2 regions of the Brevibacillus nitrificans genome follow, and region 2 is predicted to be linked to the other one. Evidence: a T-box and tRNA genes for the amino acid it is inferred to sense, from the RefSeq annotation. Region 2 holds a T-box; the other holds one or more tRNA genes.
The links. A T-box is a leader RNA that pairs with one kind of tRNA and senses whether it is charged. The one in region 2 lies ahead of EDM59_RS24685 (arginine--tRNA ligase), so its partner is inferred to be a tRNA-Arg.
Positions count from the first base shown of each region.

Region 1: it encodes a tRNA-Arg, which carries the amino acid that the T-box ahead of EDM59_RS24685 (arginine--tRNA ligase) is inferred to sense. The anticodon was not compared.

Region 1 is NZ_RHHU01000006.1:106,203-110,415, forward strand. Features, by position in the region: gene spoIIP (stage II sporulation protein P) at 1-1,694, opposite strand, end outside; gene EDM59_RS12455 (hypothetical protein) at 1,900-2,103, opposite strand; tRNA gene EDM59_RS12460 (tRNA-Arg) at 2,331-2,407, opposite strand; gene EDM59_RS12465 (MFS transporter) at 2,721-3,983, shown strand; gene aceA (isocitrate lyase) at 4,075-4,213, opposite strand, start outside.
Region 2 is NZ_RHHU01000017.1:308,455-312,667, forward strand. Features, by position in the region: gene EDM59_RS24680 (thiamine pyrophosphate-requiring protein) at 1-1,594, shown strand, start outside; T-box leader at 1,694-1,912, shown strand; gene EDM59_RS24685 (arginine--tRNA ligase) at 1,955-3,817, shown strand; gene EDM59_RS24690 (GntR family transcriptional regulator) at 3,938-4,213, shown strand, end outside.

The DNA of each region.
Region 1 (4,213 bases), on a different contig from region 2:
GCGAAGGCCTCTGCCGTGTTGTAGCACTCTTCAAGCGTATTGTTGGTTCCGCCAAACTCAAGCAGCAGACTTCCCTCGGAAACAGACTGATTGTAGACGCCGTTTCCTTCGTTCGTTCCTTTCAAAATCACTCCGCGGGACAAGCCGGGATAGTTCGTTTCCAATCGTGCATGCAGAGCTTCCGCCAGTTTCTTGTTTTCCAGGTAAGTCGGGTTGGCTGTTCCGATTACGAACAAAACTCGCGAATACGTCTTTCCGTTGATGGTGATGGCGACCTTGCTGCGCGGCTCGTCACTATCCCGATGTATATCAAAAATGTATTTCAGATTCGGGCTCACCGCTGCCGCTGCCGCCACCGCTTTATACGATTCCGTGTAGGACATCGCGAAGCTTTTCTTTTGCTCCGCCAGCTTCTGGGCAAAGTCATCCTGGTTGACCATTGTCGCGATCCCTTTGGCTTGCAGCAGATCACCCAAACGTTTTCCAACCAAGGTAATATTGATTTCCGGGTCGTCAACAGAGCTTCCCTGTGTATTGCGGGCAACATTTCTCCACGACTCCCGGTTATGCGTAGAGTAGATGTACACTTTTTCGTTTCCGACCATTCCGCCGTTGTAGCCTACACCCAAGGGATCTACACCGTTAGAAGGGGTGCTGGTCGTCGGCTGAATCAGTTCTACAATCCATCCGGCGATGTAGGCGGTAGAGCCGTCGGACATCCGGATCAAATACCAGTCACCTTCCGATTGCACGATGGGAAACACCTGACCCGGCTGAGCATTCCCCACGACCGGATAATTGGTTCCGGGGCCGCTTCTCAGATTGGTATCGGCATTTTTTACCCGAATCGAGGCTTCCTGCTGTGTCGGAGCGGGATCTGGATTTGGTGCAGGAGTCGGTAAAGGAATAGGATCTAAAGTCACGGATACTTCGCTCGGTACCGTCTGCCCTGTCTCATCCGGTGCGATCGGCTTATAGATGTAGGCGTACGTTCCAGCGTAATTGATCGTATACCAGCCATTTGTATAGCCGTATTGGTTGACAATCGTTCCTGCGCTCAATTGACCAAGCACTGTGCCCAAAAAGTCTGGAGCCGTGTACACATCGACTCCTTCGGTCAGTGCAATCGTTCCTGTCCCTGCATCAACCGGATACGTAGGAGCGACTGGCTCTGTTGGTGTCGGAATCGGCGTTGGTGCCGGGGCAGGGGTAGGTGCTGGCGCAGCTGTTTCAGTCAAATAGCGTACGTTTACCCATCCATTTGCCTGATCGGAAAGCTTGATCTGTGCCCAATCCCCTTGTTTTTTTACTTGCAAAAATACGCCGTTTTTATCGATAATCTGCAAGATTTGGGCAGTTGCATTTGGTTCTGCCCGAACATTCAGCATGTCTACGGTACTTTTAACGTATTTGATCTGAGGGACCTCGATCATTTTTACGTACTTGTTATTGATCCAACCCGTCTTTCCACTGGCAAGCTTCACCTGTGTCCAATCTTTTTGTTCCGTAACGATTGGCAGTCGCGTTGCCTTTGTGACCGTTCCCACGATTTGCGTGGTTGTTCCAGGCGCACTACGAATATTTAACTGATCGACTGCGACCTCGACATGGGTAGCTGCTTCGGCAAATGACGGGGGCATCAGCATCATCAGGAAACAAACAGCTAGTAAGCTCTTTTTTACTCGTACCACCAAGAAACTCGCTCCCCCTCCTCTTTATTTTTTTGGAAAATACATCCTGAGGTAAGAAGTTCTCGGCTCGTCTACATTTTCCTCCATACAGCGACATCTTTTGCCGCCAGCAAATAAAAAAGAGGATGAAGCGACAAGCTTCACCCTTTTCTCCCTCCCTTTATTGCTTAAGCCATGCCTTTAGAGATGAACACCATCGGTAACGGGCTCACTTTTTGCCATATCTCCATAGCATATAGATGTTCACAAGAGAGGTTAGAAAGAGTAATCCCAATAGAACATTGGTCACGATCAACGTGTGAGTCAAGCTCCTGAGGGGTTCATTGATCGTCGCAACCACATTCAGCAGCTTGTTTGGGAGATTGTTGAATGTCGCAAGGATGTCGTTAAAATACTGCACGTAGCTGGCCAAACTCCAATCCTCCTCTGTAGCCTGTTCTCTGTAGAGTTTGATAAAGAGTGCCCGCCTAAACATCCGTGCATTTTTTTAAATGGAGAGCCTCGGATATACAGCTAGGAAATTGCGAGGGGTTCGTTAGGTGCTGGTGGACGAGTTGACGCTGAAGAAGCTCCGCAAAATGAAAACGCGGCTCTCTAAGTAATAGAGAACCGCATTTCGAACAACCATTTGCACCTGTATGGCGTCCCCGAGAGGATTCGAACCTCCGACCTACAGTTTAGGAAACTGACGCTCTATCCTGCTGAGCTACGGGGACATAGTTTGACAACACGCTTACCTTCTTATTATATGCAGGTACTCACTTTTTGGCAAATACAGCAGTGACTCCCTCTGTCCCTTTTATAACTTTCACGGAATTGACTAATATTCGAAATACTATTATAATTCGCTTTAATGTTTTAATTACAAAACATATGTTTTGTAATTAAAACGATGAAATGTAAAGAAAGGAGGCTTACTCGTAGATTCACACTAGCCCGCTCCTACACGAAAGCCTACTCGAAAAAAGAGGACTCCGCCCAAAGATGCCCCTATGTCAATCAACTACCACGATCGAGGTGAAACTTCGCATGCTTACTGAGCAAAAACGCTGGTTCTACGTAGCTCTACCGGTCTTTTTCTTTTGGTTTTTTGGACAAATTGATAAGTTAAGCATTTCCATCATTCAGACCGATCCCCAATTCCTGCAGGATCTCGGATTAACCGGGCCTAATAAAAACGCGTTAGTCGGTTTACTTACGTTAATATTTACGATCGCCTACTCTGTGTCGAATATTTTCTGGGGCGTTATCATCGATAAGCTCGGGGCAAGGAAAACAGCCATCATTGGCCTGAGCGTATGGACTGTGACGATGGTGGCCGGAGGTATGGCACAATCGTATGAGATGTTTATGCTCAGCCGCATTATCCTTGGGCTTGGAGAAGGCATGATGATTCCGGTCTCAGCAAAATTCATCTCGAACTGGTTTAACAGTCGGGAAATTGGGCGGGCTCAAGCATCATGGATTATCGGCAACTATTTGGGACCTGCCATCGGTGCCTTGATTTTAACGTATTTAATCACAACGTATAGCTGGCATGTGTCGTTCTACGTTCTCGCGAGCTTTACTCTCTTTATCTCCCTTCCGCTGTTCGTGTTTTTGGCACGCAATACTCCGGAAGAACATCCTGGCGTCAGCCAAAAAGAACTAGCTCACATCCGTTTGGCTGAGACGACTGCTCGAACTTCAGAAGAGAAAAAGAGCTTCCTCACCAATTACCGGTATTGGATCGTGTTTTTCGGTAATTTGATGTCCTACTTCATTTTTTTCGGTATTAGCATCTGGCTGCCAACGTATTTGGTTGAAGCCAAGCATTTTTCCCGCGAAGCGATGGCCGGTATTACATCCCTCTCTTGGATCTTCGCGCTCTGTTTCGTCATCCTCGGCGGTTTTTTAGCTGATAAAAAGAAGCGCCCGGGCTTGCTCGCTTCCATCTGGTTCATCCTATGCGTGCTGTTCCTCACGTCCGCTTACTTCGCAACCAATCCACTGATTGCCGGAGTATCCCTCGGAATTGCCATGGGTACGCAGGGAGGCATGTTCCATTTAGTAAACCTGTTTGTCGTGAAATATTCCACGAAAGAGACTGCCGGGAAAGCAGCTGGTATTATGGGCTTCACCAATATTTTAGGTGGCTTCTCCAGCTACATCATGGGCTGGATGAGAGATATGTCCGGTGGAGACTTTACACCTACGATCATGCTGCTCATCGTAACTGCCGCTCTTGGATTCATTGCCTACGCTACTACCTTAAAAAAAGAATCGGAAGAAATCCGCAGTTTCCACGCGTAAATCGTGAATGGATAGAGATTTCAGAGAAAATCTGAGTCTCTATCCATTCTTTTTTGATCGCCTTCTATTTACTCAGACATTTGGCATTGCCTTAATTATGCTGAAACTGCTCTTCCTCTGTAGATCCGCTCAGTGCTGTCGTCGAAGAAGTTCCCCCGGAAATAACCTGCGCGACTTCATCAAAGTATCCGGTACCTACTTCACGCTGATGGCGTGTCGCCGTGTAGCCG
Region 2 (4,213 bases):
AGCAGAAAAGCGGGACCTCCCGAAAGTGATCATCTGTCCCCATGAGCATGTGGCGATGAGTGCGGCTCATGGCTACGCACAAGTATCGGGAAGAGCACAGGGGGTCTTTGTCCATTGTGATGTAGGAACGCAGAACCTGGGGGGAGCTGTTCACAACGCGTCCCGAGCGCGCGTCCCGGTGTTTATCTTCGCAGGCGAAACTCCTTATACTATAGAAGAAATGCGTGGAGCACGAAAATCTCCCGCCAACTTTTTGCAGGATACGTACGACCAGCATGGGGTACTGCGGCCCTATGTAAAATGGAATTACAGTATTCGTACCGGAACCAATATTCAGCAGGTTGTAAACCGAGCGTTGCAGCTGGCACACAGCGAACCGAAAGGCCCCGTCTATCTCACGGGAGCCAGAGAAGTGCTGGAGGAGGATGTGCAGCGTGAAGCTTCGCCGAAAAAAGGCTGGTCGCCCCTCGAGAGTGCAGCACTGCCCGAGTCAGGGATCGAGGAACTGACGAAATCACTTGTGGAGGCGGAAAATCCTCTCGTGATCACTTCCTATGCAGGTCGCAATCCTGCCGTGGTCCCAGAGCTTGTCCGGCTGTGCGAGAAGCTCTCCATCCCTGTTGTCGAGCACTATAGCTCGTACGTGAATTTTCCCGCGGACCATCCCTTGCATCTCGGCTATTCGATTGAGGAGTGCATTTCCGATGCTGATGTGATTTTGATTCTGGACGCGGATGTACCGTGGATTCCGTCTATTAAGAAGCCGCAGGAGAGCGCAAAAGCGTATTACATCGACGTCGACCCTTTGAAGGAGCAGCTTCCCCTCTGGTCGATGCCCTCCGAGCGCTATTTCAAGGCAGACGTGTATGAGGCATTGCTGCAACTAAATCGTTGCATAGAGAGCGCTGCGCTTTCGATAGGCAAAATAGAAGAGCGGAAGCAAAGAATTACCGCGCTGCATCAGCGCCAGCGAGAGGCTTGGCAGCAAAAAGAGCAGCAGCTGCCTGATCAGCCGATCACCCCAGAATGGCTGACAGCATGCCTGCGTGAAGTCGTCGATGAGGATACCCTCATTTTCAATGAAACGATCACCAATGCAAAGGTGGTTAACCAGCATCTCCCCCGTCGAAAGCCAGGGACTTTTTTTGGCAGCGGAGGGACTTCTTTAGGCTGGAACGGAGGGGCAGCGATCGGGGCAAAGCTGGCGTCACCGGATAAAACAGTGGTTAATCTGACAGGAGACGGCAGCTATTTCTTCAGCATTCCTTCTTCCGTCCATTGGGTGTCTCGAAAATACAAGGCTCCTTTTCTCACGGTTATTTACAACAATCAGGGATGGAAGGCGACCAAGCACAACGTAGATCGGCTGTACCCCAATGGCCGTGCCCAGGAGCTGGACAGCTACTGGGTAAATTTTGATCAGCCTGCGGACTTCTCTAAAATTGCCGAGGCTGCAGGTGGAGCATATGCAGAGCGGGTGACCGCGGCAGAGGAAGTAAAGGCTGCCCTGCGACGGGGGATGGAGGCAGTCTCCGCGGGGCGATCAGCTGTGATAGATGTCGTTATTGCTGGTATCTCCAAACAAGTCGACTAATCCCCTCCTCCCATGACTTCCGCCGTTACGATGAGCGGACCGTTTTTTCGAGAGGTAGTTGATTTTTCAGCCAAATGGATATACTATCTTAGAAATACAAGAAATTCCATGACTGGGATAGTAACCGTTGACAGAAGTTCAAGCGAGCCGGGAGGGTGGGAGCCGGTACGGAGTCAATGCGTGAAGCGCCCCCACGAGAATGGCTTCTGAAAGGATCCTGTAGGAAGTCACGGCCCAAGACCGTTATCTGATCGAGTGGTTGAACGTCAGTTTGACAACAAGAGTGGTACCGCGAAAGCATGAGCCTTCGTCTCTTTGATGAGACGAGGGCTTTTCTATTTTTGAAAAGGAGGAGCTGTCATGATTAGCCAAACGATTGTCAGAAAGATTGAGGAAGCTGTGAAGCGCTTGTTTGAAGACGCAGGTCATGCGTATACAAGCGCCGCGAACATCTACGTCGAGCAGCCCGCTCATTTGGAGCATGGCGACTACTCTACGAATATTGCCATGCAAGTAGCGAAAGTACTGCGCAAGCCCCCGATTCAGATCGCAGAGATGCTGAAAAGCAGGCTGGAGGAAGCCGGAAGCGTCGATCAGCTGGTCAAGAAAATCGAAGTAGCTCCGCCAGGCTTTATCAATATGCACATAAACTGGGCGCTTTGGGCTCAGCAGCAATTCGCACTGCCGACAAACAACGGGGAAAAGGTCGTCATCGAGCATACTTCCATCAATCCAAACAAGTCAGCGCATATCGGACATTTACGGAATTCGTGTATTGGCGATTGTTTTTCAAGGCTCGCCAAACGACTCGGCTATCAGGTAGAAGTGCATAACTACATCGACGATCTGGGCAACCAGCTGGCGGATACCGTAGTCGGGATCTTGAATGTCCCCGAGAAGAAACAGCACGCACGTTTTGGCGATTTTTGCTGGGATATCTATTCACAGGTGAACAAGGAATACGAACAGAATCCTCCGCTCAAGGACGAGAGAATCCGCGTGCTGCATTCACTGGAGGAGGGGGAGGGGAACCTTTCCTGGGTTGGACTGCTTGTAGCGGAGAGAATCGTACGTGAGCATCTGGAGGAAATGCAGGCGTTCGGGATCGACTATGATCTGTTAGTCTGGGAAAGCAATATTGTCCGGGAAGGCTTTTGGCATTCGGCCTTCCACCTGCTGAAGCAAACCCCCCATTTTTACCAAGAGACTACAGGAAAGCTGGCGGGGTGCTGGGTGCTGGGGCAAGGCGTCTCCAAGCTTGAGGAAGGCGAATCAGAGCATAGCAGCGATAAGGTTCTCGTCCGTTCAAACGGGATATTGACCTATACCGCAAAAGATATTGCCTACCATCTATGGAAATTTGGATTGCTGGAGAAAGACTTCCGGTATAAGCGCTTCTCGGACGATCTGTGGACGACACACAGCACGGGAGCAGATGCCTGCTTCGGAAAAGCGGATACGGTCATCAACGTCATCGATTATCGGCAGCAATACCCGCAAGCGATGGTGAAGCAAGCGCTGGATATTCTGGGCTTTACGCCCCAAGCGGAAAAGCTCCGTCACGTCAGCTATGGCGTGGTCTCCCTCAGTCCCGCGGCAGCAAAGGAATTGGGTATCGACACGTCATCTGGCAAAGCTTCCTATGCGATGTCTGGGAGACAAGGCATCGGGATCAAAATATCCGAATTACTCGACTTGATGGAAGGAGTCATTGAAAGCAAGCGTTCAGATAAAGAAGGCTTGTCGAGCAGAAGCATAGCGGCAGCTGCGATCCGGTACTACCTTTTGCGCTTTGGTCTAGCCACAGAGGTCGTTTTCGATATCCAGCAGGCGACGGAAACCACCGGGAATTCCGGGGTGTATCTGATGTATGCCCATGCACGTGCCGTCAGTATTTTGGGAAAAGCGGGCGAGGAGTACAGCAGCAAACAAGTGGTGCCAGACGTAGGACAGCAGCTCGAAAAAGCAGAGCATGCCCTGCTCAGGCACTTGGCAGGCTGGCAGGATACATTGGTCGCCGCCCACAGCGAATTGGCTCCAAACATGCTGTGCAATTACGCTTACGAGCTGGCTGTCTCGTTCAATAGCTTCTATGCATCCTGCCCGATTCTAAAAGCCAGTGAAGAGAAAAAAGCGTTCCGGCTTTGGCTGACCGTCAAGTTTCAGGAAACGATGTACGATGCCTTGCATGTATTGGGACTCCCTGCTCCAAACCGGATGTAGGGGGAGGGTCGTCTCTTGTGAGGGAGACGGCCGTTTGTGTGACAATTTGACAGTATGTACATGAAGGTGTATATTTTTTGATAATAATGAATATTTAAACTATGGTTGGAGTTGTAGCTTTTGAAAAATCAAACCGAAGCAACCTATCAGTTTGTGAAGCAAAAGATTTTGGACGGGACTTACAAGCCCATGCAGAAGTTGATTGAAACACAGCTGGCAGAAAGCGTTGGCGTCAATCGCAATACGGTGAAAAAAGCTCTTATGAAGCTGCAGCAGGATCATCTCGTGGTCATCGAGGATAATCGGGGGGCAATGGTCAAGTCGTTCACACTAGACGAAGTCATCGCGCATTTGGAAATCATAGAAGTGCTAGACGGTTTAATCGCAAAAAGCGCC